4 regions of the Streptomyces sp. NPDC056296 genome follow, and region 2 is predicted to be linked to each of the others. Evidence: riboswitches for the same ligand, from Rfam matches in the RefSeq annotation. Region 2 holds a riboswitch; each other region holds the start of a gene.
The links. A riboswitch is a leader RNA that binds a small molecule or an ion and turns the genes downstream of it on or off. The one in region 2 is predicted to bind cobalamin.
Positions count from the first base shown of each region.

Region 1: it holds a riboswitch for cobalamin, as region 2 does, so the genes downstream of both, ACFCZF_RS08110 (energy-coupling factor ABC transporter permease) here and ACFCZF_RS30915 ((2Fe-2S) ferredoxin domain-containing protein) in region 2, are expected to answer to the same signal.
Region 3: it holds a riboswitch for cobalamin, as region 2 does, so the genes downstream of both, ACFCZF_RS14665 (ribonucleoside-diphosphate reductase subunit alpha) here and ACFCZF_RS30915 ((2Fe-2S) ferredoxin domain-containing protein) in region 2, are expected to answer to the same signal.
Region 4: it holds a riboswitch for cobalamin, as region 2 does, so the genes downstream of both, ACFCZF_RS32760 (FecCD family ABC transporter permease) here and ACFCZF_RS30915 ((2Fe-2S) ferredoxin domain-containing protein) in region 2, are expected to answer to the same signal.

Region 1 covers NZ_JBHJRX010000008.1:139,695-147,038, reverse strand. The annotation lists gene ACFCZF_RS08120 (chloride channel protein) at 1-879, shown strand, start outside; gene ACFCZF_RS08115 (potassium channel family protein) at 969-1,442, shown strand; cobalamin riboswitch at 1,547-1,731, shown strand; gene ACFCZF_RS08110 (energy-coupling factor ABC transporter permease) at 1,761-2,468, shown strand; gene ACFCZF_RS08105 (energy-coupling factor ABC transporter substrate-binding protein) at 2,465-2,803, shown strand; gene cbiQ (cobalt ECF transporter T component CbiQ) at 2,804-3,550, shown strand; gene ACFCZF_RS08095 (ATP-binding cassette domain-containing protein) at 3,571-4,407, shown strand; gene ACFCZF_RS08090 (TetR/AcrR family transcriptional regulator) at 4,987-5,643, opposite strand; gene ACFCZF_RS08085 (APC family permease) at 5,841-7,211, opposite strand; gene ACFCZF_RS08080 (50S ribosomal protein bL37) at 7,329-7,344, opposite strand, start outside.
Region 2 covers NZ_JBHJRX010000051.1:6,891-14,234, forward strand. The annotation lists partial or broken gene ACFCZF_RS30890 (hypothetical protein) at 1-321, shown strand, start outside; gene ACFCZF_RS30895 (phosphatase PAP2 family protein) at 518-1,837, shown strand; gene ACFCZF_RS30900 (FG-GAP-like repeat-containing protein) at 2,006-3,229, shown strand; gene ACFCZF_RS30905 (polysaccharide deacetylase family protein) at 3,283-4,056, opposite strand; gene ACFCZF_RS30910 (ferric reductase-like transmembrane domain-containing protein) at 4,331-5,365, shown strand; cobalamin riboswitch at 5,434-5,559, shown strand; gene ACFCZF_RS30915 ((2Fe-2S) ferredoxin domain-containing protein) at 5,622-6,032, shown strand; gene metE (5-methyltetrahydropteroyltriglutamate--homocysteine S-methyltransferase) at 6,116-7,344, opposite strand, start outside.
Region 3 covers NZ_JBHJRX010000016.1:118,173-125,516, forward strand. The annotation lists gene ACFCZF_RS14640 (extracellular solute-binding protein) at 1-959, opposite strand, end outside; gene ACFCZF_RS14645 (GntR family transcriptional regulator) at 1,418-2,182, shown strand; gene ACFCZF_RS14650 (DUF3311 domain-containing protein) at 2,341-2,598, shown strand; gene mctP (monocarboxylate uptake permease MctP) at 2,595-4,205, shown strand; gene ACFCZF_RS14660 (GNAT family N-acetyltransferase) at 4,284-4,790, shown strand; cobalamin riboswitch at 4,848-5,009, shown strand; gene ACFCZF_RS14665 (ribonucleoside-diphosphate reductase subunit alpha) at 5,133-7,344, shown strand, end outside.
Region 4 covers NZ_JBHJRX010000058.1:677-8,020, forward strand. The annotation lists gene ACFCZF_RS32755 (ABC transporter ATP-binding protein) at 1-197, opposite strand, end outside; gene ACFCZF_RS32760 (FecCD family ABC transporter permease) at 197-1,300, opposite strand; cobalamin riboswitch at 1,402-1,537, opposite strand; gene ACFCZF_RS32765 (carbohydrate-binding module family 20 domain-containing protein) at 1,622-3,343, opposite strand; gene ACFCZF_RS32770 (endonuclease/exonuclease/phosphatase family protein) at 3,645-4,601, shown strand; gene ACFCZF_RS32775 (LacI family DNA-binding transcriptional regulator) at 4,689-5,699, shown strand; gene ACFCZF_RS32780 (discoidin domain-containing protein) at 6,020-7,344, shown strand, end outside.

The DNA of each region.
Region 1 (7,344 bases), on a different contig from region 2:
AGGGCGCGCGCGATCCTGGCCACGGCCGGCTCCACCGCCGCGATCTCCACCATCCTCGGCGGGCCGGTGGTCGCGGCCGTCCTGCTCATCGAGGGGGCAGGGCTCGGCGGCGCCCAGCTGGTCGCCCTGCTGCTGCCCTGTCTGCTGGCCAGCGCGGCGGGCGCCCTGGTCTTCACCGGATTCGGGGAGTGGACCGGCCTGAAGATCGGCGCGCTGGCCCTGCACGACGTGCCGCCGGGCGCCAACCCGGACGCGGGCGACTTTTTGTGGGGCGTGCCGACGGCGGCGCTGATCGCGGTGCTGATCACGCTGGCCCGCGAGCTGGGCCACCGGACCGTCTCCTGGACGCGGCACCGCACGGCCCTGCGCACCGTCGCCTGCGCCACGGCGGTCGGCGTCTGCCTCACCGCGTACGCCCTGATCACCGGCCGTTCCCCGGCGGAGGCGGCGCTGTCCGGTCAGGCGACCCTCGCCCAGCTCGCCGCGCACCCGCACGCCTGGTCGGTGGGCGCGCTGGTCGCGCTCGTCGCCTGCAAGGGGCTGGCCTGGGGCATCGCGCTGGGCAGTCTGCGCGGCGGCCCGATCTTCCCGGCCGTACTGCTGGGCACGGCGACGGCCATGGCCTGCTCCGGCCTGCCCGGCTTCGGCGCGACCCCGGCCCTCGCCCTCGGCATCTCCGCCGCGGCGGCCGCGGTGACCGGGCTGCCGCTGGCCAGCGCGGTGCTGGCGGTGCTGCTGGTGGGCGGGGACGCGTACGACCAGATGCCGCTGATCGTCACCGCGTCGGTGGTCGCCTTCGTCGTCACCCAGCTGGTACGCCGGACAGAACCGGGCGCGGGAGCGGAACCGCCGAAGGCGGCGCCGGAGACGGCACGGTGACGGAGCGCCGGGCCACCACCGCGCGGACGGACGGCGCCCGATGGCGTACCGCCTGGCGCACGGCCCGGCCCTGGCTCGCGCGGGCCGGCATCGTGGTGGGCACGGTCGTGGCCTACTTCCTCCTCCCCCTCGACCATCTCGGCCCCGGGCGTCCGGTACTGAGCTGGCTGCTGTTCGCCCTGTTGCTGACCTTCGTGGCCGTGCTGCTGCTCCGCCAGATCCGCCACGTCCTCATCGACCGCCCGGAGACCCGGCCCGGTGTGGTCATCCCCCTGCTGATCATCCTGTCCGTGCACGTCTTCTCGGCCACCTACTACGCCCTCGCCAAGCAGCCGGGCGAGTTCACGGGCCTGCGCACCCGCGTCGACGCGCTGTACTTCACCGTGGTGACACTCGCCACCGTCGGCTACGGGGACATCACCCCGCGGGGCCAGGCCGCGCGGGTCGTGACCGTTCTGCAGATCGCCTACAGCTTCGTGTTCCTCACCGCCGCCGCGACCGCGCTGAGCACACGGGCACGCGCCATGGTGGTCCGGCGCACCGAGCGGGACCGGCCCGACTGACGGCGGCCGAAGGCGCGGCGCCGGCGGCTGTTTCCGCAGCCCCGGGGCCTGTTCGCCGGACCGGCCGGACCGGAGGCCCGCTTGTCACCACCCCTGTGGGAGCACTACTGTCGCCACGCCTTGGTGAACGGGAAATCCGGTGTGATGCCGGTGCGGCCCTCGCCACTGTGAATCGGGAAGTCCGGCTCCGGCCCCAACAGGCAGCCACTGGGTTCTAGGACCCGGGAAGGCGGAGCACGGGCGGTGGTACCCGTAAGCCAGGAGACCGGCCAAGGCGCGTCGTCCATCCACGAGGTGCTGGAGAGGGTCTGCTGAGCCATGCACATAGCCGAGGGCTTTCTGCCACCGGCGCACGCGATCGCCTGGGGTGTCGCGTCCGCGCCGTTCGTCGTCCACGGAGTACGGTCACTCACCCGTGAGGTCAGGGAGCACCCGGAGAGCACCTTGCTCCTCGGTGCCTCCGGAGCCTTCACGTTCGTTCTGTCTGCCCTGAAACTGCCGTCCGTCACCGGCAGTTGCTCACACCCGACCGGCACCGGTCTGGGTGCCATTCTCTTCCGTCCGCCGATCATGGCGGTGCTGGGCACCATCACCCTGCTCTTCCAGGCGCTGCTGCTGGCGCACGGCGGGCTTACCACGCTCGGCGCCAACGTCTTCTCGATGGCGATCGTGGGCCCGTGGGCCGGCTACGCCGTCTACCGGCTGCTGCGCCGCTACGACGTGCCGCTGATGGTCGCGGTGTTCTTCGGGGCGTTCGTCGCCGACCTGTCGACCTACTGCGTCACCAGCGTGCAGCTGGCGCTGGCGTTCCCGGACCCGAGCAGCGGGTTCCTGGGCGCGCTCGGCAAGTTCGGGTCCATCTTCGCCGTCACGCAGATCCCGCTCGCGGTGAGCGAGGGCCTGCTCACGGTCATCGTGATGCGGCTGCTGGTGCAGTCCAGCAAGGGCGAACTGACCCGGCTGGGCGTGCTGTTGACCAAGGCCGGCAAGACCAGCACCGACGAGCCGGAGGCGGTGGCCCGATGAGCCGCAACGCGAAGATCAACGCCCTGCTGCTGCTCGCCGTGGCCGCGCTCGCGGTGCTGCCGCTGGTCCTGGGTCTCGGCGACCACAAGGAGGAGCCGTTCGCCGGTGCCGACGCCGAGGCGGAGACGGCGATCACGGAGATCGAGCCGGACTACGAGCCGTGGTTCTCACCGCTGTACGAGCCGCCGTCCGGGGAGATCGAGTCGGCGCTGTTCGCCGTGCAGGCCGCGATCGGCGCGGGCGTGCTGGCCTACTACTTCGGGCTGCGTCGGGGCCGGCGGCAGGGCGAGGAGCGGGCTGCCGCGGCGCCGCGGGGCGTCCCCGAAGGGGACTGAGTGCTGCCGATCGACGCGGCGGCGCACAGCAGTCGCTGGCGCCGCCGCCATCCCGTGGACAAGGCCGTGCTCGGGCTGGGGCTGACCGTGCTCGCGATCTCGCTGCCGCCCTGGCCGGGCGCGGCGCTGGTGCTGGTGACGGCGCTCGCCGTGCTGCTCGGCCCGGCGGGTGTGCCCGGGCGCCGGCTGTGGCGGGCGTACCGCGTGCCGCTGGGCTTCTGCGTGACCGGGGCGCTGCCGCTGCTGGTGCAGGTCGGGGGCCCGGACGGGTTCCTGACGGCGGCGGACGGCGGGCCGGTGCGCGCCGGTGAGCTGCTGCTGCGCACCTCGGCGGCCTCCCTCGGGGTGCTGCTCTTCGCGTTCACCACACCGATGTCCGACCTGCTGCCCCGTCTGGTGCGGGCCGGCGTGCCCGCGCCGGTGGTCGACGTGGCGCTGGTGACGTACCGCATGAGCTTCCTGCTGCTGGACTCCGTGCGCCGGGTGCGGGAGGCGCAGGCCGCGCGGCTGGGCCACACCACCCGGGCCGCCGCCTGGCGTTCGCTCGGCGGGCTCGGCGCCACGGCGTTCGTGCGGGCCTTCGACCGGGCGGCGCGGCTCCAGTCGGGGCTCGCCGGGCGCGGCTACGACGGCACCCTGCGCGTCCTGGTGCCCGAGGCCCGCGTCTCCGTGCCCTTCACGGCGGCGAGCGTCGCGCTGCTGGCGGCGCTGGCCGCCCTCACCCTCGTACTGGAGAGGCCGCTGTAGTGAGCGAGACGATCGAGAGGATGGAGTCGGCCGCGTCGTCCCTGGTCGCCCTGCGGGGCGTGTCCTTCGCGTACGAGGAGGGCCCGGACGTGCTCGCCGGCCTGGACTTCGCGGTGCGCGAGGGGCGTGCGCTCGCGCTGCTGGGCCGCAACGGCAGCGGCAAGACCACGCTGATGCGGCTGCTCAGCGGCGGACTGAGGCCGCGCGCGGGGACGTTGACGGTCGACGGGGAGCCGGTGACGTACGGCCGCAAGGGACTGACCCGGCTGCGGACCACGGTGCAGCTGGTGGTGCAGGACCCGGACGACCAGCTGTTCGCGGCGTCGGTGGCACAGGACGTGTCCTTCGGGCCGCTGAACCTGGGCCTGTCCGACGCGGAGGTCCGCTCCCGGGTCGAGGAGTCGCTCACCGCGCTGGACATCGCCGCACTCGCCGACCGGCCCACCCACCTGCTGTCCTACGGGCAGCGCAAGCGGACCGCGATCGCCGGGGCCGTCGCGATGCGGCCCCGGGTGCTGATCCTCGACGAGCCGACCGCCGGGCTCGACCCGGACGGCCAGGAGCGGCTGCTCGCCACCCTGGACCGGCTCCGCGCGGGCGGCACCACCGTGGTGATGGCCACCCACGACGTCGACCTCGCCCTGCGCTGGTCCGACGACGCCGCCCTGCTCACCCCGGCCGGCGTGCACACCGGCCCGACGGCCGCGACGCTGGCCCGCGCCGAGCTGTTGCGGCAGGCCGGGCTGCGTCTGCCGTGGGGCGTCGCGGCGGCCCGGCTGCTGCGCGCGCAGGGCCTGTTGACGGACTCGGCGGCGGGCCCCCGTACGGCGGAGGAACTGGCCGCCCTGACCGACTGACGGAGTTGCCGGGCGGGGCGACTCGCCCACTACGACACGCTCATCGCCCTCGCCCAGCCCTCGTCCAGCCCTCGCCCTCGCTTTCGCCCTCCACCGTAGCCTTGAACCGGAGGGGGTGAGCGCGGTCCTCGGACCCGAGGGGGTGAGCGCGACCCTCGGACCGGTACGGGTGAGCGCAAGCCTCGGACCCGAGAGGGTGAGCGCGACCCTCGGACCGGTAGGAGTGAGCGCAAGCCACGGACCCGAGAGGGTGAGCGCGACCCTCGGACCGGTAGGAGTGAGCGCAAGCCTCGGACCCGAGAGGGTGAGCGCGCCCCTCGGACCGGTAGGAGTGAGCGCAAGCCACGGACCCGAGAGGGTGAGCGCGACCCTCGGACCGGTACGGGTGAGCGCAAGCCTCGGAATGGTTAGGGGCGAGCGCGAGCCTCGCCCCGGCCCGTGGCAGGCCCGCCGCGGATGCTCGTCTGCGGCCGGGGGCGGGCGTCTGCCACATCGCCGTGCCGGCCGGTGTGCTCGGCGCGGCGCCGGAAAGGCACCTGCTGTGTGGGCGGCGGCCCGTACGGGGATACGGGCCGCGGCTCACTCGTCCGCGGCGTCCGCCGCGGTCGCCGTCGGGGCCACGTCCGCGACCACCGCCCGGGCCCGCTCCTCCGGTACGCCGGCCGCGATGAGCTGGGCGGCCGCGACGCGGGTGCCGTCGTCCTCCAGCGCGCCGGTGTTGACCTGCTCCAGCAGCGCGACCGTCATCGCCTCCAGCCCGGCGCTCAGCACGGCGGGCGGCAGGTGGCCGGGGAAGACGCCGTCCCGTTGCCCCCGCTCCAGGATGGCGGTGACCTCGGCGCGGGCCGGGGCCAGGATCTCGGCCACGCGCTCCACGCCCAGGTCGTGCCGGGCCAGCGCCAGCAGCATCCGGTAGCGGTCGCCCACGGGCCACATCAGCAGCACGAAGTGCGCGAGCGCACGCTCGGCCGGCTCGGCCGGCCCGATCCGCTCCGCCCCGGCGGCCATCGCGCTCCGCAGTACCTCGGACGCCTCCTCGGCGAGGGCCTCCAGCAGCGCCGCGCGCCCCGGGAAGTGGCCGAACAGGGTCCGCCGTACGACACCGGCGGCACGGGCCAGTTCCTCAAGGGTGGTTTCCGGGTTCCGCCCCAGTTCACGGCGGGCCGTGGCCAGGATGCGCGCCCGGTTGGACCGCGCGTTGCGTCGCTGCGGCTCACGGGCGACGGACTTGGTCACGGGGAACCTCTGGGGCGGGAAAGTGGGGCTGCTGGGGCGTCCATTCTGGCACGGGGCCCCCGGGCCCGGCCCGACCGGTGGCGTGCCGTCCCGCGCGCCGCAGTGACACTCTCGTGGCCGACGACCGCGCGGTCGTCGGCTCCGCTACCGGTTGCCCGCGCCCGGGGCGCCCCCCGCCCCCCAGTCCGAACCGTGCGCTACCGGTTACCCGCCCCCGGGTCGCTTCCGCCCGAACCGTCCGCACCCCTGGACCCCCGCCGTGCGGCCGCGAGCGCGGCGAGCACCGTCCCCACCGCCACGACCAGCAGCCCGCGCAGCCACACCTCGGCCTCGATCTGCGTGGCGAGCGCCACGCAGGACAGGGCGCCGAGCACGGGGAGCACGGTCGGAGCACGGAAGTGGTCGGCCTCGCCCGGATCGCGGCGCAGCACGAGTACGGCCGTGTTGACCATGAGGAAGACCACGAGCAGCAGCAGGACCAGGGTGGACGCGAGGGTGGCGACACTGCCGGTGAGCGCCAGGAGCATCGACAGCAGGGTCGTGACCGCGATCGCGGCCCACGGTGTGCGGCGGCCGGGCAGCACCTTGGTCAGCGCGGCGGGCAGCAGCCCGTCCCGGGCCATGCCGTAGGCCAGGCGGGAGGACATGATGCCGGTGAGCAGCGCGCCGTTCGCCACGGCGACGAGCGCGATGGCGCTGAACAGCCGGGTCGGGACGCCGCCGGCCGCCTCGACGACCTCCAGCAGCGGCCCGCTCGACCCGGCCAGCCGGGCGGTCGGCACGGCCACGGACGCGGCGAGGCCCACCAGCACGTACACGGCGCCCGCGGTGGCGAGGGCCCCGAACAGGGCGCGTGGGTAGGAGCGCCGGGGGTCGCGGGTCTCCTCGGCGACGTTCACGGACGTCTCGAACCCGACGAAGGAGTAGTACGCCAGTACGGACCCGCTCAGTACGGCCGCCGCGGCCCCCTTCTCCGGCGTGCCGAGCTGCCCGAGCCGCGCCACGTCGCCGTCGCCGCGCAGCAGCAGCCAGCCGCCGAGGGCGACGATGACGAGGAGCCCGGCGACCTCGACGACGGTGGCGGCGACGTTGGCGCGGGTCGACTCCTTGATGCCCCGCGCGTTGACCAGCGCGAGCAGGGCGAGGAACAGCACGGCGACAAGCCCGACCGGGAGCGTCACGAAGGCGGAGAGGTAGTCGCCCCCGAACCCGCGGGCGAGCGCGGCCACGGAGACGATGCCGGCGGCGAGCATGCAGAAGCCCGCGACGAAGCCGGCGAACGGCCCGAAGGCGCGGGTGGTGTAGTGGGAGGCGCCGCCCGCCCGCGGGTACTTCGTGGCCAGCTCGGCGTAGGAGGCGGCGGTCAGCATCGCCAGCAGCAGGGCGACGACCAGCGGCACCCACACCGCTCCCCCGGCGTCGGCGGCCACCTGCCCCACCAGGACGTAGACCCCGGCGCCGAGCACGTCGCCCAGGATGAAGAAGTACAGCAACGGTGTGGTCAGCGCGCGCTTGAGCGCCGGGCCGTCCTGCGGGTCCGCGGGCCGTTGCTTTCCGAGTCTCGCCATGGCGTCTCAGGTTTCCCGCAGTACGGGAAACACGCCATGATCTTTCCGCTCACCGCGCCGGGAAAGCGCTCGGGTGGGTGGCATGTGCCACCCACCCGATGCGTCGACGCGCCGCCTTCAGCTCTGCGGACGG
Region 2 (7,344 bases):
CCGGCTCCTCGCCCGACTGCCGGCCGCGGGCGGCATGCCGACGCTGGCGAGTCACTGGAGCGACACCGTCTTCGTACGGCTGCGGCGCCTGATGGGCCTGCGCCTCGAACTGCTGGTGCTGATGATCGCGGAGGTCGTGGCGCTGCGCTACTACCGGGCCCTGCGCGACGGCGCCGACGACGCGCCGTCCTCGTCGTCGCCGCCGACCACGGCCGGGCCCTGCGCCGGCTCGGTACCGCGCGCCGTCGTTTCGTGGCCGACGTCATGGCCTCGTCCGCCGAGGTGGTCCGCGCGGTGCTGGGGTCCCGGCCGGTCGCGTAGCTCGCGGGGGGTCGGCGCCCGGCGCGGAAAGAAGGACCCGCTGGAAACAAGGACGGAACCCGAGAGGTAATCTTTCCGTCTTTCTCTGCCGACGGGCTGCTCCTCGTGAACAGGAAAGCGGCAAATCGACTAAAGATTGACAAAGAAGGCATTGCGGGTGTTTTCACGAATAGGTAGCAGAAGCGCGTTCTCCGCGTTGCGCCAACCGCGGGCGAGACTCTGGGCCGTGGCGGCCGCGGTGGCCCTCGGATTCCTCATCACGCTGGAGATCGCCGCGCGTCGCTACGGCCTGCCCGGCCCGATTACCCATCAGGCGCAGGAGTTGATATTCGCCCCCGCATCGGGGCCGCTGCTGTACGCCAGTATGGCGTTGATGATGGTGGTGCTCACCTGGCGGCAACGGTTCATCGCGGCCGGTGTCGCGGTCGGAATCGACGTCGCCGTCGCACTGGTGCGGTGGGCGGCCGACGCCAGGGTGACCGAGGGCCACTCCTTCGGCAACGGCGCGCTGTGGGTGATCCTGGGCGTCGCGGTCATCGCCGTCACGCGCCGCACCGGCCAGGAACGCGTCCTGCTGCTGAAGGGCGTCGGACTGGGCCTGCTCCTGGTGGCCGGCCGCAAGACCGGCGACGCCTGGCTGCTGATCACGTCGAAGACCCGCCCGGACGTGCTCGACCCGTACGTGGCGGTCGCCGATCACGCGCTGGGCAACCCGTCGTGGCTGGTGGGGCGAGCCGTCGAGGCCACCGGACCGGTCGGTGCCCATGTTCTCGACTGGGTCTACGCCCAACTCGCGGTGGCCGCCGTCGTCGTGGCGCTGTACCAGCTGCGCCACGTGGCGGCCGAGCGCCGCTTCCCGGTCCACCACCTGGTCCGCACCTTCCTGCTGATCGGCCTCCTCGGCCCGGCCATCTACATGATCTTCCCTGTCGTCGGACCGGTCTTCACCTACGGCACCGGCGCGTTCGGCACCGGCGGCGAGCAGTGGGCGATGGCCAACCTGTGGCCGGACACGCCACCGCCGCTCGGTGCCCCGCAGCCGTGGACGTACGACGAGCTGACGCCGCGCAACTGCATGCCCAGCCTGCACACGGCGTGGGCCACCGTGATATTCATCCATTCCCGAAAGGCCCCCCGTTTCCTGCGCTTCGCAGGAACGTTTTGGCTTATCGCCACCCTCACCGCGACGCTGGGATTCGGTTACCACTACGGAATCGACCTCGTGGCCGGCGTGGTGTTCGCGGTCACGATCGAGGCGGGACTGCGCTCGCTCGACCGCGGCTGGGACCGGCAGGGAATCCAGTTGGTCGTATACGGGGCGCTGGTCTTCACCGCGCTGCTGGTGACGACCCGCTACCTGCCGAAGGAGATGGCCGAACACCCGTTGATCGCCGGGCCACTTCTCATTCTGGCGATGGCGTCGGTCGTCTACGGCTACGCGCGGACCGTCAAACGGTGGGAACCGAAGACCGCGGCACCGGTGCAGCGACCGGAACCGCAACTCGAACTGGCCTGAGCGACCTGCCTCGCGTCGGGAGACTGCCCGGGGAGTGCCCCGGAGACCGAGGGTCCGGAGCCCGGGGCCCGATGGCGACCCGCGCGGCGGAGTGGTCCGCGCCGACGGTATATCTTCCTCGCGCGGCGCGTTGAGTGTGTTCTCCGCGCCGCGTCAGGGAGGGAAGACATGCGCATACCACCGCTTCGGCGCCTGGCCGCGCTGGCCACGACGCTGGGGCTCTCGTTCGGGTTCCTCGGCACGGGAGTGACACCCGCCCAGGCAGCGATCAGCGACTGCCCGAAGGGCTATTTCTGTGCCTGGAAGACGTACGCCGGCACCGGCACCATGTACAGGACGAATACCGACAAGACGAAGCTCGGAGGGTGGGACAACACCTTCCGGGCGGTCGTGAACCGCACGTCCAGGTTCGCCTGCCTCTACGACGACCCGGACTACGGTCAGTCCACCGCCGGCGTCTCCGTGTGGAACCCCGACCCCGCGGGCACCGAGTGGGGCAACGGGGGCGGCGCCGTCAGTTCGGTGAAGTTCGTCCGTACCGCGCGGGAGTGCTCCGCCCCGGTCCATCCGCAGTGGTACGCGCCGACCGCGCTCCGGTCGGCGGGCTTCGGTGACCTGAACGCCGACCGCCGGGCCGACGTCCTCGTCCGGGACAAGGCGGGCCGCCTCTGGTTCCTGCCGGGCGACAGCACCGGACGACTGGTGGGCACGGGCGGCTGGAACGCGATGAGTGACCTGACCCGGCACGGCGACTTCTCCGGTGACGGCCGCGAGGACGTCATCGCCCGCGAGGCGTCCACCGGCAGGCTCTGGCTCTACCCCGGCACGGGCAGCGGCTCGCTCGGCAGCCGCAAGCTGATCGGCACCGGCGGCTGGAACGGCATGCGCGAGATCACCGCCTCCGGCGACCTCACCGGCGACGGCCGTTCCGACCTGATCGCCGCCGAGAAGTCCACCGGCAAGCTGTACCTCTACGCCGGCACGTCCACCGGTGCTCTCGGCTCCCGCAAGCTGATCGGCACCGGTGGCTGGAACGCCATGAACGCACTCGTCGGCATGGGCGACACCAACGGCGACGGCCACCCCGACCTCTACGCCCGCGAGGCGGCCACCGGCAAGCTGTACCTCTACCCCGGCAGCTCCACCGGCGCGCTCGGCTCCCGCAAGCTGATCGGCACCGGCGGCTGGAACGTCATGGACGCCCTCCTCGGCCTGGGTGACGTCACCGGCGACGGCCGCACCGACCTCGTCACCATCACCAACAGCGGCTTCATCAGCGAGGAGTGCCGGGGCGTCGGCTGCCAACTCGTGTACAAGGGCCGCGGAACAGGCGCACTGGAACGGGGAATCGTGACAGCCACCGACTGGTGGCACCTGAACGGCGCCTTCTGATCCGGGAGAAGGGCCTTTGCCATGAGCGGAGGCCCTTCTCGGCGGCGCCGGGCTCAACGCACCGGGAAGCCGAAGGAGTAGCCCTGCTCCTTGAGCCAGGGCAGGACGCGGCGCAGGGCCTCGACCGTCTGGGAGCGGTCTCCTCCCGCGTCGTGGAAGAGGATCGTCGGCCCGTTGGGCAGCTCCCGCCGCACGGTCTCGACGATGGCGTCCGCGCCCGGCCGCTCGAAGTCCTTGGTGTCCACGTTCCAGCCCAGCGGGCGCATGCCCCGGGAGGCGGCCAGCTCGCGGCTGTAGGGGGTGAAGGCCCCGCCGGGTGCCCGGTAGTACATCGGGCGCACGCCCCCGGACGCCTTGGTGATCATGCGCTCGGCGTCGAGGATCTCCTGGGACTGGTAGGCCTCGGACTTCCTGTCCATGGCGGTGTCGTGCGACACCGTGTGGTCGCACAGCCGGTGCCCGGCCGCGACGACATCCTGCACGAGGTCGGGGTGGGCCTGCGCCTGCGTCCCCGTCACGCAGAACGTGGCCTTCACCCCGTACTCGCGCAGCAGGTCCAGCACTTGAGGGGTCCACGCGGGGTCGGGGCCGTCGTCGATGGTGATGTTGACGCCGCGCGCCCCCTTGTCCGAGGCGTGCGCGATGGTCGCCGCGACCCGCTTGACGTCACTGCCCGGCGTGGGCGACGCGGTCGCCTTCGGCGACGAGCCACCCACGGCGTCGGCCTGCGCGGTCCACACCGAGGCACCGACGGCGAGCACCGTCACCCCGAGAGCCGCCCCGACCACCTTGCCGTACCAGCCCCGCCCGCCGCTGTGCCGTGCCATGTCCGCCCGCCTTCGCGTAGTCTCCCGCCGATCCCCACCACCGTCGGGATCACCTGGGAGGACGGGGAAAGGTGCCCAGGGGCTGCGTCCGTTACCGATCACGGACAAATCCGGGGAAGTTCGCGGACAACCGGGCATCCCGCGGGCCGCAAACGTCACCTGCGCCGCGCTCTGGCCGGATATCCCCTCGGTGTTCGCCGTCCCCGCAGCCAGACTTGTTGCCCCACGCCACATGCGCCCCGTCCGTGCGGTGGCCCGTGCCCGGGAGGCCCTGATGCTGCCAGACGCGAGCCCGGACGAAGACGGGACAGGGGCGACGGAGACAGGGACAGGGACAGGGGCGACGGAGACAGGGACAGCGGCCCGGCCCGGACGGCAGCGGCCTCCCGCCGACCGCGTCGCCCTGCGCGGCGACCTGCGCTCCGCCCTCCCGGACGCCACCGCGGCGGTGGTGGTCACGGCGCTCGTGTTCGCGTTCCTGTACGCGCGCATGGAGTCGGGTACTTCGGACACCGTCGCCGTCATGCCGTTCATGAACGACCCCGGCACCTACTGGATGTACCTGCTCAGCCAGGCGTTCGGATGGTCGGGACTGCTGTGGGCCTGGGGCACGGTCACGCTCGGTCTGCTGCTGTCGGGACCGCGCACCACCCGGCTGCCGGTCTCCCGCCACGTACTGGAGCGCTGGCACCGCACCACGAGCCTGACGACGATGGCCCTGATGTTCGCGCACGCGCTGATGTTCGCCGCCGAACTCGTCCGCTACGAGACGAAGGTGGACTGGGCCGAGCGGCTGTGGGTGGCCTTCGCGGACAGCTTCGTGCCCGGCTGGTACGACTCCGGCACCGGCCAGGTCGCCATCCCGCTCGGCCAGGGCGCCCTGTACCTGGCGATACCGCTGGGGCTGCTGTTCTACGTCCGGCACCGCATCGGAGCGAACGCGTGGCGACGGCTGCACCGGTTCGTGATCGTCGTGTACGTGCTGAGCGTGTGGCACACCCTGCTGTACGGAACCAACGTCTGGTACGGAGAGTGGCCGCGCACCGTGCTGTGGCTGCTACAACTGCCGGTGGCGGCCCTGCTGTTGCTACGTCTGCTGAAACCGGCCCGGCGGGCCGAGCGGCTGGGCACGCCAGGGGGACGCGCGGGCGCGGCCCGGCCCGCCTGGTGGGCGCGCGCGGCGGGACGGGTCGTCGCCGGAGCCGTCGTCGTCGGACTCGTCGTCGTGGTGGTGTCCGGCCGCGACGGCGGACGGGACCGTCCGGCCGATCCGCCCGCGACGGCACCGCACGCCCACGAGACGGAATGACGGCCTGATCCGGGCGGGCGGACCGTCCCGCCCGGATGGGATGATGGCCGGCGACAAGGCGACGGCGGACGAGGAAGCCGGTGTGAATCCGGCGCGGTCCCGCCACTGTGATCGGCGAGCGAGTCCCGACAGGCCACTGTCCGGCAACGGGTGGGAAGGCCGGGACGAGCATCGACCCGAGAGCCAGGAGACTCACGCGGTCGCCTCCTCGACGGACCACCGGGGCGGATCTCCCCGGAGAGAGGGACGGCACCGCATGCCCGCAACGCCGACCGGACCGACGACAGACGACGCGTGGCCGTCCGCCACGGCTACCGGCCCCGTGCCGTGCCGCATCGTCGTCTGCCGCGACTGCTGCTGCGGCAGCCCCAAAGTGACCGGCGTCGACCACGCGGCCCAGACGGAGCGCCTGCGCGCCGCGGCGCCGGTACGGGTCTCCGACTGCCTCGACGTCTGCGACCAGGCCAACGTCATCGTCGTACAGCCCTCCGCCGAGGGCCGGGCCGCCGGGGCGCGGCCAGTCTGGCTCGGGCTGGTCAACGACCCGGACGGGACCGAGGACGTGGCCGCGTGGGCCCGCGCCGGCGGCCCCGGCGTGGCGCCCCGCCCGGAGATCCTGGACCTCTACGCCTTCAGCCCGCCAAGGCGCCGCCGCGCCGCCGGCTGACATCGGCACCGGCCGGGCGGCCGAACCGGGCCCGCGTCCACGGCCGGGTCCCGGGAACGGGTTCCGGCCGTGGGCGCCGGCGGTCAGGAGGTGGGCAACTCGCCGCGGACCGTGCGGGCGGCGGCGACCAGGTTCTCCAGAGAGGCACGGGTCTCGGGCCGGCCGCGGGTCTTCAGGCCGCAGTCGGGGTTGACCCACAGCCGCTCGGCGGGGATGGCCTTCAGCCCGGTGCGCAGCAGGTCGGCCATCTCGTCCGCGCCGGGCACGCGCGGGGAGTGGATGTCCCAGACGCCGGGGCCCGCCTCGCGCGGGTAGCCGTGGGTGGCGAGTTCGCGGGCGACCTGCATGTGGGAGCGCGCCGCCTCCAGGCTGATGACGTCGGCGTCGAGGTCGTCGATGGCCTGGACGACGTCACCGAACTCGGCGTAGCACATGTGGGTGTGGATCTGGGTGTCCGGGCGTACGCCGCTCGTGCTGAGCCGGAAGGCCTCGGTGGCCCACGCCAGGTAGGCCGGGCGGTCGGCTCCGCGCAGCGGGAGGGTCTCGCGCAGCGCGGGCTCGTCCACCTGGATGACCGAACCGCCGGCCGCCTCCAGGTCGTTCACCTCGTCGCGCAGGGCGAGGGCGACCTGGCGGGCGGTGTCGCCGAGGGGCTGGTCGTCGCGGACGAAGGACCAGGCGAGCATGGTGACCGGCCCGGTGAGCATGCCCTTGACGGGGCGAGAGGTGAGCGACTGGGCGTACGTCGTCCAGCGCACCGTCATCGGTTCGGGCCGGGAGACGTCACCGGCAAGGATCGGTGGGCGGACGTAACGGGTGCCGTAGGACTGCACCCAGCCGTGCTGTGTGGCCAGGTACCCCGTCAGCTGTTCGGCGAAGTACTGCACCATGTCGTTGCGTTCGGCCTCGCCGTGCACGAGGACGTCGAGGCCGGTCTTCTCCTGGAAGGCGATGACCTCCTGGATCTCGGCCTTGATGCGCTCCTCGTAGCCTGCCGTGCCGATGCGGCCCGCGCGCAGGTCGGCGCGGGCGGTACGCACTTCGCCGGTCTGCGGGAACGAGCCGATGGTGGTGGTCGGCAGGAGCGGCAGGCCGAGGGCGGCGCGCTGGGCGGTGGCCCGCTCGGGGTAGGGCTGGGGGCGCCGGGTGTCGGTGTCCGTGACGGCGGAGGCGCGAGCGCGGACGGCGGGGTCGTGGGTGATGGGGGAGTTCACCCGGGCGGCGAGGTCGGCCCGGTTCGCGGCCAGTCGGGCGGTGATCGTGTCGGTGCCGAGGGTCAGGCCCTCGGCGAGGGTGACGATCTCGCCCGCCT
Region 3 (7,344 bases), on a different contig from region 2:
TTGCTGCCCGCGGCGACGGCGAGGTTGGAGCCGCCGAGGAAGACGCCCTCGGGCTTGGCGGCGGTCTCACCCGGGATGGTGAAGTAGCCGATGTCCTTCTCGATCTTCGGGTTCGCCTTGATCGCGGTGGCGGCCTCCCAGCCCATGCCGATGAAGGAGCCGACGTTGCCCTTGGCGAAGACCTCACCCTGCTGCGGGGTGGCCTCGTCCTTGTCCTTGGGCGCCTTGGAGAGGGACTGGAACTTCTTGTAGGTCTCCATCGCGGCGGCGATCTTCGGGTCGTCCAGGTTGGAGACGTACTTGTCGCCGTCCTTCTTGACCAGTTCGGCGCCCTCGCCGATCGCCAGACCGACGAAGTGGTACCAGTTCTGGCCCGGCAGGTAGATCGGCTCGGCGTCGGTCTTCTCACCGATCGTCTTGAGGGCGCTGTAGAACTCGTCGCGGGTCTTGGGCGTCTCCTTGATGCCCGCGTCCGCCCAGACCTTCTTGTTGTAGACGACCACGCGGTTGACCACGAACCACGGTGCCGCGTACTGCTTGCCCTCGAAGACGGAGGACTCGTTGATGGACTCGGTCCAGTCCTTGCCGATCTCGGCCTTGAGGTCGGTGAGGTCCGCGAGACCACCGGTCTTGGCGTACGCCGGGGTCTGGGTGTTGCCGACCTCGAAGACGTCCGGGGGGTTCTCCTCGGAGAGCGCGGTGGTCAGCTTCTGCTGAATACCGTTCCACGTCTGGATCTCGAACTTGACCTTGGCCTTGGTCTTCGCCTCGAACTCCTTGGCGAGGTCCGCCTGCCAGTCGTCGGGCGAGGATCCGTCCATCACCCACACGGTGAGCGTCTCGCCGGCGTAACCGTCCGCCCCGGCCTTCTTGCCGTCGTCGCCGCTGTCGCCCCCGCATGCCGCGATCGAGACCATCATGCCCGCGATACCGATCGCGGTTATCAGCTTGCGCTTCACGCCAACCCTCCTCAGGGATGCCACACAACCCCCCTGCCTCCCCGCGGTTGCTCGTCGACGCGGACCGCCCATGGGGCCGGGACCTGGACCAATGGTGTAGACCAGTACGGGGAGCTTGGCCCAGACCAATAGGGCTGTCAAGGGTGTTCAACCGGGCTCCTCGCGTCCGTGATGCGACCGAGATATGCAGGGACCTTTCATTGCGCAAGCGGCAGATCGGGCGGACCCGGACCGGATGTACCACCACCCACCGAATGACGTGCCGGTACGGTTCCGAACGCGCGTACCAGCGACGCCGGTCGGCGCTGTGGACTAGACCAACGAGGGTCCCGGAGGTATACAGAAGGGATCACGGAGCGTGCGGGGCCAACCAACCCGGCACGGAGCCGTGCCACGATGTGAGCCGTGGCCGACAGGGATAGCGGTCGCTTCGGCACCCGGAGCCGGGAAGGCAGAGCATGAGCACCGACGTCAGCAGTGCGGAGAACGAGGGTGGGGCGACCGTCCGTACCGCGCGCGTGCCCAAGTACTACCGTCTGAAGAAGCATCTGCTCGACATGACCCGGACGCAGGCGCCGGGTACGCCGGTCCCGCCGGAGCGCACGCTGGCCGCGGAGTTCGACACCTCGCGCACGACCGTGCGCCAGGCCCTTCAGGAACTGGTCGTCGAGGGCCGCCTGGAGCGCATCCAGGGCAAGGGCACCTTCGTCGCCAAGCCCAAGGTGTCGCAGGCCCTGCAACTCACCTCGTACACCGAGGACATGCGGGCGCAGGGACTCGAACCCACCTCGCAGCTGCTGGACATCGGCTACATCACCGCCGACGACCGGCTCGCCGGACTGCTGGACATCACGGCCGGCGGGCGGGTGCTGCGTATCGAGCGGCTGCGCATGGCCAACGGGGAGCCGATGGCCATCGAGACCACCCACCTCAGCGCCAAGCGCTTCCCGGCGCTGCGCCGCTCCCTGGTGAAGTACACGTCCCTCTACACCGCGCTCGCCGAGGTGTACGACGTCCATCTCGCCGAGGCCGAGGAGACCATCGAGACCTCCCTGGCCACCCCGCGCGAGGCCGGCCTGCTCGGCACCGACGTCGGCCTGCCCATGCTGATGCTCTCCCGGCACTCGCAGGACCGGACGGGCCAGCCGGTGGAATGGGTGCGCTCGGTGTACCGGGGCGACCGCTACAAGTTCGTGGCCCGACTGAAGCGGCCCCAGGACTGACGTCGGCCGCGGGGCGTTTCAGGCAAATCCCCGCACGTGTGACCGCGAAGTTGCAGTTCAGGACCGATATACGGACGAGGTCTTCCGCTGTATCGACACCGTCACCTACATTTCGTGCGCACTGCACGAGGTGATCAGCGAGGGGACGGAGCCACCGCATGTCACAAGCCCCAGAAGTGAGCAGAGGGCCGACGGTGACGCCGGTGCGCGTCGTCATCGGCCTCTGCCTTGTCGCACCGTTCGTCGCCATGCTGTGGGTCGGCTCGTACGCGAAGACGGACCCGGCCTTCATAGGCATCCCGTTCTTCTACTGGTACCAGATGGCGTGGGTGATCGTCTCCACCGTGCTCACGGTGATCGCGTACAAGCTGTGGCAGCGTGACCAGCGCGCCCGCCGGGAAGGCGGGGCCAAGTGAACGACGGCGTGAACGGCGTCGCACTCGCCGTCTTCATCTTCTTCTTCGTCCTCGTCACCGCCATGGGCTTCCTGGCCGCCCGCTGGCGCCGGGCCGCGAACGAGCAGAGCCTCGACGAGTGGGGCCTCGGCGGCCGCTCGTTCGGCACCTGGGTCACCTGGTTCCTGCTGGGCGGCGACCTGTACACCGCGTACACCTTCGTGGCCGTACCGGCGGCGATCTACGCGGCGGGCGCGGCCGGCTTCTTCGCGGTGCCGTACACGATCCTGGTCTACCCGCTGATCTTCACCTTCCTGCCGCGGCTGTGGTCGGTCTCCCACAAGCACGGGTACGTGACGACCTCGGACTTCGTACGCGGCCGGTTCGGCTCGAAGGGGCTGTCCCTCGCGGTCGCCGTCACCGGCATCCTCGCCACGATGCCGTACATCGCGCTCCAGCTGGTCGGCATCCAGGCCGTCCTTGACGTGATGGGCGTCGGCGGCGGGAAGGACACCAACTGGTTCATCAAGGACCTGCCGCTGCTGATCGCCTTCGGTGTGCTGGCGGCGTACACCTACTCGTCGGGACTGCGCGCGCCCGCGCTGATCGCGTTCGTGAAGGACACGCTGATCTACATCGTGATCGCGGTGGCGATCATCTACATCCCGATCAAGCTCGGCGGGTTCGACGACATCTTCGCCGCGGCGAACGACAAGTTCAGCGAGTCGGGCAAGGGCGGACTGGTGCCGGACCACGGCGGCCAGTGGACATACGCCACCCTGGCGCTCGGCTCGGCGCTCGCGCTCTTCATGTACCCGCACTCGATCACCGCGACGCTGTCCTCGCGCAGCCGTGAGGTGATCCGCCGCAACACCACGATCCTGCCGCTGTACTCGCTGATGCTGGGCCTGCTCGCGCTGCTGGGCTTCATGGCGATCGCGGCCGGGGTCAAGGTGGAGAACGGGCAGCTGGCGATCCCGCAGCTGTTCGAGAACATGTTCCCGGACTGGTTCGCCGGCGTGGCCTTCGCGGCGATCGGCATCGGCGCCCTGGTCCCGGCGGCGATCATGTCGATCGCGGCCGCGAACCTCTTCACCCGCAACATCTACAAGGACTTCATCAAGCCGGACGCCACCCCGGCCCAGGAGACGAAGGTCTCCAAGCTGACGTCCCTGCTGGTGAAGGTGGGCGCGCTGGTCTTCGTCCTCGGCATGGACAAGACGGTCGCGATCAACTTCCAGCTGCTCGGCGGCATCTGGATCCTGCAGACCTTCCCGGCGCTGGTCGGCGGCCTGTTCACCCGCTGGTTCCACCGCTGGGCGCTGCTCGGCGGCTGGGCGGTCGGCATGATCTACGGCACGGCCGCCGCCTACGGTGTCGCCTCGCCGACGCAGAAGCACTTCGGCGGCTCCTCCGAGGAGATCCCGGGCATCGGCGAGATCGGCTACATCGGCCTCACCGCCTTCGTGCTGAACGTCGTGGTCACCGTGGTCCTGACCTTCGTCATGCGGGCTCTCAAGGCGCCCGACGGCGTCGACGAGACCAAGCCGAGCGACTACACGGCGGACGCGGGCGACCCCGGCGTCGAGGTGGAGCTGCCGCCGGCCACGGCGGGCACCTCGCACTGATCGCCGTCCCTGCTACGCGGCGGGCCGTCGGAGAAATCCGGCGGCCCGTTGTCGTACCCGTCGGGCACACTCGTCGTCATGGACTTCGTGATCCGGCAGGCGGCGGCGGACGAGTACGGCACCGTCGGTGAGATCACCGCGCAGGCCTATCTACAAGACGGCCTCCTGGACTTCGGGGAGAGCGACGCGTACCTCGGCGAACTGAGGAACGTGGCCAAGCGGGCGGCGGCCGCCGAGGTGCTGGTCGCCGCGGCGGACGGCCGGGTGCTCGGCGGCGTGACCTTCGTGCCGTCCGGCGGCCCCATGGCCGACATCGCCCGGCCCGGCGAGGCCGAGATACGGATGCTCGCCGTCGCCCGCGAGGCACGCGGACGCGGGGTGGGCGAGGCCCTCGTACGGACCTGCGTCGACCGGTCCCGGGCCGTCGAGGGCTGCGCGCGCGTCGTGCTGTCCACCCAGCGCACCATGCGCAGCGCCCACCGCCTCTACGAACGGATGGGCTTCGCCCGCACACCCGACCGCGACTGGAACCCGCTGCCGGAGCTCGACGACATCACGCTCCTCACCTATGAACTGACGCTCTGACACCAGCGCCACCCCTCAACGGCCCCTCCGCGACACAACATCTGGGGGTGCTCGCCGAACCCGGCACAAGATGTATGCTCGTGCTCGCTGTCGCCGCAGGGGAATCCGGTGCGAATCCGGAACTGTCCCGCAACGGTGTACTTGTGTGTATCCGCGCGTCTCCGCACGTGTGCACACGCATGTCCAGTCCGAGGACCTGCCGACAGTGCGCCCGTACCGTCCCGGTCCGGGTGCCTGACGTCCGGGCCTCGTGGAGTGGGCCGGTGGACGCGACGCCGCGTGCGCTCGTGAGCTGCCCCTGCCCTCCCCCAGGCCCCGTGCCGAGCGAGGGAGTGCCCCCACGTGACCATCGCGCCAGCCGACCCGGTTTCAGCGACCCCGGCGACGACTTCAGCGGCCCCGGTGACCGAGCGGCCCGACGGGCCCGGTGCCGCGTTGCTGCGGAACCTGACCGAGCTGACCGCCGACCTCCCGGGCGCCGACCCGGGCCGGGTCGCCGCCGCCGCACTGCGCGGCCGGTCCGCCCGTGCGGACGAGTCCGAGCTGCGGGAGCTCGCCACGGAGGCGGCGGCCGGGCTCATCTCGGAGGACCCGGTCTACTCCAGGCTGGCCGCCCGGCTGCTGACCATCGGCATCCGCGCCGAGGCCGCCTCGCAGGGCGTCACCTCGTTCACCGGGTCGGTCGCCACCGGTCACCGCGAGGGCCTGATCGCCGACCGCACCGCCGAGTTCGTACGGCTGCACGCGGACCGCCTGGACGCGCTGATCGACCCGGCCGCCGACGACCGCTTCGGCTACTTCGGCCTGCGCACCGTGTACAGCCGCTACCTGCTCCGGCACCCGATCACCCGCGAGGTCGTCGAGACGCCCCAGCACTTCATGCTGCGGGTGGCCGCCGGACTCGCCGAGGACGACAGCACGCGTTCGGCCGACGAGGTGGCCGCGCTGTACGGGCTGATGAGCAGCCTCGACTACCTGCCCTCCTCCCCCACCCTGTTCAACTCCGGTACCCGGCACGCCCAGATGTCGTCCTGCTACCTCCTGGACTCCCCCAAGGACGAGCTGGACTCCATCTACGACCGCTATCACCAGGTCGCCAACCTCTCCAAGCACGCCGGCGGCATCGGCATCGCCTACTCCCGTGTCCGCGCCCGGGGTTCGCTGATCCGCGGCACCAACGGTCACTCCAACGGCATCGTCCCGTTCCTGAAGACGCTGGACGCCTCGGTCGCCGCCGTGAACCAGGGCGGCCGGCGCAAGGGCGCGGCGGCGGTCTACCTGGAGACCTGGCACGCCGACATCGAGGAGTTCCTGGAGCTGCGGGACAACACCGGTGAGGACGCCCGCCGCACGCACAACCTGAACCTCGCGCACTGGGTGCCGGACGAGTTCATGCGCCGGGTGGACGCCGACGGACCGTGGTCGCTGTTCTCGCCCGCCGACGTGCCCGAGCTGGTCGACCTGTGGGGCGCGGAGTTCGACGCCGCGTACCGCGAGGCCGAGGCCGCGGGGCTGGCCCGCAAGACCCTCCCCGCCCGTGAGCTGTACGGCCGCATGATGCGCACCCTCGCGCAGACCGGCAACGGCTGGATGACCTTCAAGGACACCGCCAACCGCACCGCCAACCAGACCGCGGAGCCCGGTCACGTCGTCCACTCCTCCAACCTCTGCACGGAGATCCTGGAGGTCACGGACGACGGGGAGACGGCGGTCTGCAACCTGGGCTCGGTGAACCTGGGCGCCTTCGTGGACCCGGCTTCCCGGGACATCGACTGGGAGCGCCTGGACGCCACCGTCCGCACCGCCGTCACCTTCCTCGACCGGGTCGTCGACATCAACTTCTACCCGACCGAGCAGGCGGGCCGCTCCAACGCCCGCTGGCGTCCGGTGGGCCTCGGCGCGATGGGCCTCCAGGACGTCTTCTTCCAGCTGGGCCTGCCCTTCGACTCGCCCGAGGCGAAGGCCCTCTCCACCCGCATCGCCGAGCGCATCATGCTCGCCGCGTACGAGACCTCCGCCGACCTCGCCGAGCGCAACGGCCCGCTGCCGGCCTGGGAGAAGACCCGTACCGCCCGGGGGGTGCTGCACCCCGACCACTACGGCGTCGAGCAGGCCTGGCCGGAGCGCTGGGCGGCCCTGCGCGAGCGCATCGCCGCGACCGGCCTGCGCAACTCCCTGCTCCTCGCGATCGCCCCGACGGCGACCATCGCCTCCATCGCGGGCGTCTACGAGTGCATCGAGCCGCAGGTGTCCAACCTGTTCAAGCGCGAGACGCTGTCGGGCGAATTCCTCCAGGTCAACTCCTACCTGGTGGACGACCTCAAGCGACTCGGCGTGTGGGACGCCCGCACCCGCGAGGCGCTGCGCGAGGCGGGCGGCTCGGTGCAGGACTTCACCTGGATCCCCGAGGACGTCCGCGCGCTGTACCGCACCGCCTGGGAGATCCCGCAGCGCGGCCTGATCGACATGGCCGCCGCCCGCACCCCGTACCTCGACCAGGCCCAGTCGCTGAACCTGTTCCTGGAGACGCCGACCATCGGGAAGCTCTCCTCGA
Region 4 (7,344 bases), on a different contig from region 2:
AGGTCGTCACCGCCGAGACGTACCGCACCCGCCGTGGGACGCAGGGCCCGGTAGACGCATCGCAACAGGGTCGACTTGCCGCTGCCGTTGGGCCCGACGAGCCCCACGACCTGTCCACTGCCCGCCCGCAGTGAGACGTCCTCCAGCACGCGCGCCCCGGAGATCTCCACTGTGACGGTGTCGATGTCGATCTGCATCACACGCCTCCGAAGGTGTAGGTGCGGCGGCGCATGAGCAGGACGAAGCAGGGCACGCCGATGGCGGCGGTCAGTACGCCCAGCGGCAGCTCGGCCGGGGCGAGCACCACGCGCGACAGGATGTCCACCCAGATCAGCAGCACGGCGCCGGCCAGCGGGGCCACGGCCAGCAGCCTGCGGTGGTCCGCCCCGACCAGCATCCGGGCGGCGTGCGGAACCATCAGGCCCACGAAGCCGATCGCCCCGCTGACCGCGACCACGGCCCCGGTGACGGCGGCTGCGGTGAGGAACAGTTCCTTGCGCAGCCGCCCGGGGTCCACGCCCAGCGCGGCAGCGGTCTCGTCGCCCATGGCGAGGGCGTTCAGGCGCCGGGCCGACCAGCCGAGGTGGACGAGGCCGCCGAGTACCGCGCCCGCGGCGATCGGTACGGAGGACCAGCTCGCGCCGCCCAGACTGCCGAGCAGCCACATCACCGCGGACCGGGCCGCTTCACCGTGTTCGGCGGCGAACACCATGAACGTGGTCACGGCCGAGAACCCGTAGTACAACGCGGTACCGGTCAGCACCAGCCGGAGCGGCGTCAGCCCCCTCGGGGTCCGGGCGATCGCGTACACCAGCGTCATGGCGGCGAGCGCGGAGACGAACGCCGCCGTGGACAGCGCCCAGATACCGAGAGCGCCGAAGGCGCCGAAGATGAGCACGGCGTTGGCTCCGACGGCGGCGCCGGAGGAGATGCCGAGTACGAACGGGTCCGCGAGCGCGTTGCGGACCATGGCCTGTACGGCGACGCCGACGGATGCCAGACCGGCACCGACGACGGCCGCGAGCACGGCGCGGGGGAAGCGGAGTTCCCACACGATGGTGTAGGAGGAGACCTCGTCCGGTGCGATGGCCCCGCCGGTCAGCCCCGCCCAGAGGTAGTGCAGCGCCTCGCTCCACGAGAGCCCCGACGCCCCGATGCCCGCCCCGCAGGCCAGGGAGACGGGGAGCGCGACGCACAGGGCCGTCACGAGCAGGGGCAGCGAGACACGCTGAGGTGGTGGGGGTCCGCCGCTCGTACGTTGGTGCGGTACGACGGGTTTACGGTCGCGGAGCGTGGCCACAGGCGGATCGCTTTCGCCTCGGGCCGTGCACCTGCGTGTTCGAAGGAGCGGGCCCGGGCGCTGGGCGCCGTGCGCAGCACCTCTCGCAGTCCACGGCGATTGACAGGAGCTTCACCACCGCGGGTAATCGGGCTTACGGAACCACCCTGTTCGAGGGCTCCGCCTACCGTTGCGGGTCAGCGCCGGACTTCGACCGGACTTCCCCCGCGAGGCGCTTGCAGCTTAGCGCCTGTCCCACGCCCGCTCTCCACGGGGAAGGCACAGGCGGCTGTGGCCGTCCCCGTCGACAGAGGCGGGGACGGCCACAGGAGGCAGGCGGGGTCAGCCGCGCCAGGTGTCGTTGAGTGTGGTTTTGGTGGAGGTGACGGTCGCGGTGCGGTTGGCGCCGCTTTCCCAGGTCACGTTCCCTGCCTCGTCCTTGCGGATGTACTTGTACTCGAAGGACGTGCCCTCGGGGAGCTCCACGTCCAGTTTCCACACCGGATAGGCGGCCGGGTCGAGCTTGAGGGCGCTGCCCGGGTTCCAGTTGCCCAGTTCCGGCCTGTTGCCGGTCACGTAGATGTTCTGGCCCGGGTTGGTGGAGGCGTTGACGGCGAAGGACACGCCGGAGGTCACCGGGTCGGGGTCGGGAGCGGTGCCACCGTCGCAGTTCCGGGCGTTGACGTGCAGGGCCGCGGCCGTGTGGGCGCCGAGGGTGGCGGTGAACCGGCCGGATCCGTCGACGGTGACACCCTTGCCGGACTGAACGTCGCAGTAGTCGCCGGCGGGCAGCGACGTCTGGAACGTACGGGTCAGCGAGGAGCCCTCGTGGTTGATGGCGACGTACGCCTTGGAGCCGCGCCCGAAGGCGATCCGGTCGCCGCCGTTGTCCCACCAGTCGGTCACCGACTGGCCGCGGGCGGCGTTGCGGAAGCCGACCATGGAGGAGATCTCGCGCCAGGCGTGCTGGCACTTCCAGCCGTCGCTGTAGCAGGCGTTCACCTGGCCGCCGCTCGGCGGGCCCGCGTCGCGGTCGGAGAACTCGTAGCCGGAGTGGACGTCGGGGTTGCCGTACGGCCAGGCCAGCATGAAGACGTTGGCCAGGGTGTAGTTGGCGCCGTCCTTGTAGCTGAGGGTCTCGCCGTTGCGTTCGGTGTCGTGGTTGGCGACGAAGACGTTGGACTTGTCCGAGGGCATGTGGCCCCAGGCTTCGCCGAAGTTCTTCAGGTACGCGAGGTTCTCGCCGTTGAAGACGCGCTTGAGGTCGCGTCCGTAGCGGAATTCCTGGACGTCGCCGCTGCCGAGGTACTCGGTCGGGGAGACGGCCTCGCCGGCACCGTGGATGGCCTCGTGCTTCCAGTACACGTTCGGGTTGCTGAGGCGGGACTTGATGTCGGCCAGGTCTCCGGCGGCCATGTGCTTGGCCGCGTCGATCCGGAAGCCGTCGACGCCGAGTGACAGCAGGTCGTTGAGGTAGCCGGCGATCCTGCCCCGGACGTAGTCCTCGCCGGTGTCCAGGTCCGCGAGCCCGACCAGCTCGCACTCCTGGACGTTGAAGCGGTTGCGGTAGTCGTTGATCTGCGAGGTGCAGTTGTCGAAGTCGGGCGCCGAGTAGATGCCCGGATAGTTGTACTTGGTGTACGACGAGCCGCCGGTTCCGGTGCCGTTCCCGGCCGACATATGGTTGATGACCGAGTCGGCGACGACCTTCACACCCGCCGCGTGACACGTGTCGACCATGCTCTTGAACTGTCCGCGGTCACCGAGGCGGCCCGCGATCTTGTAGCTGACCGGCTGGTAGGAGGTCCACCACTGCCCGCCCTGGATGTGCTCCTGAGGCGGGGAGACCTGGACGAAGCCGTAGCCGGCCGGGCCGAGGGTGTCGGTGCACGCCTTGGCGACCGAACTGAACTTCCATTCGAACATCACCGCGGTGACGTCCTTGTCGCCGGGCGGGGAAGCCTGCGCCGGTACCGCGGTGGTGAGGAGGCTGCCGGCCACGCCGGCGGTGAGTGCAAGTGCTGCGGCGGTGTTTCTTCGCGCTCTGCTGATGCTCCTGTGCATGGAGTCTCCCGTGTGAGGATGCGGGTGTCCTGGATGCCGATCGATGGCTGACTGGGGAGTCGGCGCACCCTTGCAATACATTTCTGCAAGATGACTGCAAGGTGTTGCGGTCGTGACCGTAAGGGCACTGTTCTGTACCGGTCAAGGCTTTGAACGAGGCCGACTGCCGGGACGTGACGTGGCGTCATTTCTGCAACTTTCCGGTTCTTCTTGCAGCACGGGAACGTTCGCGCCTCCCCGCACCGGAACCCGATCCACCTGGTGCGGCGTCCTGACGAGCAAGGACGAGTGGACGGGAACGATGGTCGAACGAACGGAAACGCGGGGCAGGTCGGTGTGGGCGCGGGGGCGAGTGCTCGCCGGGGCGGCGGTGCTGACGGCCGCCCTGCTGGTGCTCCACGGGGTGGTCCCCAATGCGGTGGGCGGGCTGGGCAGTCTGCTGGAATCGTTCCTGCCGTGGCTCGGCCTGGTGATCGTGGTGCTGCTCCTCCTCGCGCTGCTGCGCCGCTCGGCCGTCGCGCTGGTGGCGCTGCTCCTGCCGCTGGCTGCCTGGACGTACCTCTTCGGCGGACTGCTCCTGCCCGCGCCGGAGCCCGGCGCCGCCGACCTGGTCGTGGTGCAGCACAACGTCAGCGACGAGAACACCGACCCCGCGGGCACGGCCCGTGCACTGGCCGATGCCGGGCCCGACCTCATCGCGCTCCAGGAGCTGGTGCCGCCGGCACTGGACGTGTACGAGAAGACTCTCGCCGCGGAGTACCCGTACCGGACGGTTCAGGGCACGGTCGGACTCTGGTCGAGGCATCCGCTCACCGGTGCCCGGCCGCTCGACATCAAGCCCCGGGGCATCACGGAGGAGTGGAACCGCGGACTGCGGTCCTCGGTGCACACGCCGCACGGTGAGATCGCCGTGTACGTCGCGCACCTGCCCTCGGTCCGCGTCCGGGCGAGCGGCCTCGCGTCGTCCTGGCGGGACGAGAGCGCCGGCCTGCTGGGCGACGCCGTCGCGGCCGAGCGACTGAGCCGGATCGTCCTGCTGGGCGACCTCAACGGCACGGTCGACGACCGCGCGCTGGATCCGCTGACGACGCACCTGAACGTGGCCGAGCGGGGCCTCGCGCTCAGCTTCCCCGCCACCTTCCCGGTGGCCCGGATCGACCAGGTCATGGCCCGCTCCGCGACCGTCGGCCACATCCGCACCCTCCCCGCCACCGGAAGCGATCACCTTCCGGTCGTCGCCCGGGTCAGGGTGGACTGAAAGGGGCATACGCTGCACAGTCGGAGCAAACATCCCAATGCGTCTGGAGAGCAAGCCGCTTACGGAGCTTGCGTTAGCCTTGCGGATGTGACGCGACGACTTGCCCAGGTGGCCAAGAAGGTTGGGGTCAGCGAGGCCACGGTCAGCCGGGTGCTCAATGGCAAGCCCGGTGTTTCCGAGGCGACCCGGCAGTCGGTGCTGAGTGCGTTGGATGTTCTCGGGTACGAGCGGCCGACGCAGTTGCGGGGTGAGCGCGCGCGGCTGGTGGGGCTGGTGCTGCCGGAGTTGCAGAACCCGATCTTCCCCGCCTTCGCCGAGGTCATCGGCGGTGCCCTGGCCCAGCAGGGGCTGACGCCGGTGCTGTGCACCCAGACCAAGGGCGGCGTCTCCGAGGCCGACTACGTCGAGCTGCTGCTGCAGCAGCAGGTGTCGGGTGTCGTCTTCGCGGGCGGGTTGTTCGCCCAGGCCGACGCCCCGCACGACCATTACCGGCTGCTCGCGGAACGCAACATCCCGGTGGTGCTGATCAACGCCTCCATCGAGAACCTCCACTTCCCGTGCATCGCGTGCGACGACGCCGTGGCCGTCGAGCAGTCCTGGCGACACCTCGCGTCCCTCGGTCACGAGCGCATCGGCCTGGTGCTCGGCCCCTCCGACCACATCCCCTCCCGCAGGAAGCTGGCCGCCGCCCGGCAAGCGGCCGAGGCCATGCACACGGAACTTCCCGAGGAGTTCGTCGAGCGGGCCATGTTCTCCCTGGAAGGCGGCCAGGCAGCCGCCTCACGCCTGCTGGAACGCGGAGTCACCGGCATCATCTGCGCCAGCGACCCCCTCGCCCTCGGCGCCGTCCGCGCCGCCCGCCGACGCGGACTCCACGTCCCCCACGACATCTCCGTCGTCGGCTACGACGACTCCGCCTTCATGACCTGCACCGAACCCCCGCTCACCACCGTCCGCCAGCCCATCGAGGCCATGGGACGCGCCGCCGTCGACCTCCTCTGCGCACAGATCCAGGGCACCGAAGTCCCCCACGGCGAGCTGCTCTTCGAACCCGAACTCGTCGTCCGCGGCTCCACCGCACAGGCATCCGCCAAGTAGCAGGACGACGCCCACCCCGGCTCCCTGGCCGCAAGCATCTTGCGGGAAATGGCAGTGGCTTGCGGCTACCCGACGTAGCCCGTGAAAGCCCCTGATCCGGGGCATCAACCGGGGATCTCCCGGTCATCACAGAGAACACTCCGCTGCGCACGGCGCTGAGATCGCCCTGCCTTTCCTGTGGACGACTCGACAGTTCTCTGCAACTCTCTGAGCGCTCAACGTAAATGACGGAGAACATTGAGTGTCTACCTGATGAGCGCATCCGACTGAGCCGTGCCTCGTGGCCATGCGGCGCGAGGCGGAGATCGGGGACAGAACAGATGAGAAACCGGAACTGGAGATCACGTGCCCTGTGCACCGTGGTCGCGACCAGTCTCCTGGCGTTGGGAGGACCGCTGCTGTCGGCCACGGCAGCGGGTGGCCCCAACATCGCCGTGGGAGACGCCACGGCGGCGAGCAGCTCGCACGGCGAGTACGGCGCCGCCAACATCACCGACGGCAACCAGGGTTCGTACTGGCAGAGCGGCGGCGGCAGCCTGCCCCAGTGGGTGCAGACCGACCTCGGTGCCACCGAGCGGATCGACGAGGTCGTCCTGAGACTGCCCGCCGGCTGGGAGCGACGCGACCAGACGCTCTCGGTACAGGGCAGCGCCGACGGCACGAGCTTCAGCACACTGAAGAGTTCCGCCACCTACGCCTTCAGCCCGGGGTCGGGCAACACGGTCACCGTGAGCTTCCCCGCCACTCGGACGCGGTTCGTGCGGATCGATGTCACGGCGAACACCGGGTGGCAGGCGGCCCAGCTCTCCGAGCTCGAAGTGCACGCGGCCGGGGAGGCGTCCACGAACCTCGCCGCCGGCCGCCGGCTGACGGCAAGCAGCTCCACGGGGGCGTACACGCCCGGGAACGGAAACGACGGCAACAAGGCCACCTACTGGGAGAGTTCCAACAACGACCTGCCCCAGTGGCTCCAGGCCGACCTCGGCTCGTCCCGGCGGATCGACCGCGTCGTGCTGCGCCTGCCGGACGGCTGGCCGGCCCGCAGCCAGACCCTGAAGATCCAGAGCAGTGACAACGGCTCGGACTTCACCGACCTGACCGCCTCCAAGGCGTACGCCTTCGACGCGGCGGGCGGCCAGTCGGCCACGATCACCTTCGACGCGACGACCACGCGGTACGTGCGCGTCCTGGTGACGGCCAACACCGGTCAGCCGGCCGCCCAGGTCTCCGAGCTGGAGGTCTACGGCCCGGCGACCGGCGACACACAGGCCCCGACCGCGCCCGCGAACCTCTCCTTCACCGAGCCGGCGACCGGTCAGATCAGACTGACCTGGAACGAGGCCACGGACGACACGGCCGTCACCGGCTACGACATCTACGCGGGCGGCGACCTGCTGACCACGGTCGCGGGCGACGTCACCACCTACACCGACACCCGTCCGGCGGACGCGACGGTCACCTACCACGTGCGTGCCAAGGACGCGGCCGGCAACCAGTCGGGCAACAGCAACTCGGTCACCCGCCGCGCCGACACCGGTGACACCCAGGCGCCCACCGCGCCCGCGAACCTCGCCCTCACCGAGCCGGCCGCCGGTCAGATCAAGCTGACCTGGGACGCCTCGACGGACGACAAGGGCGTCACCGG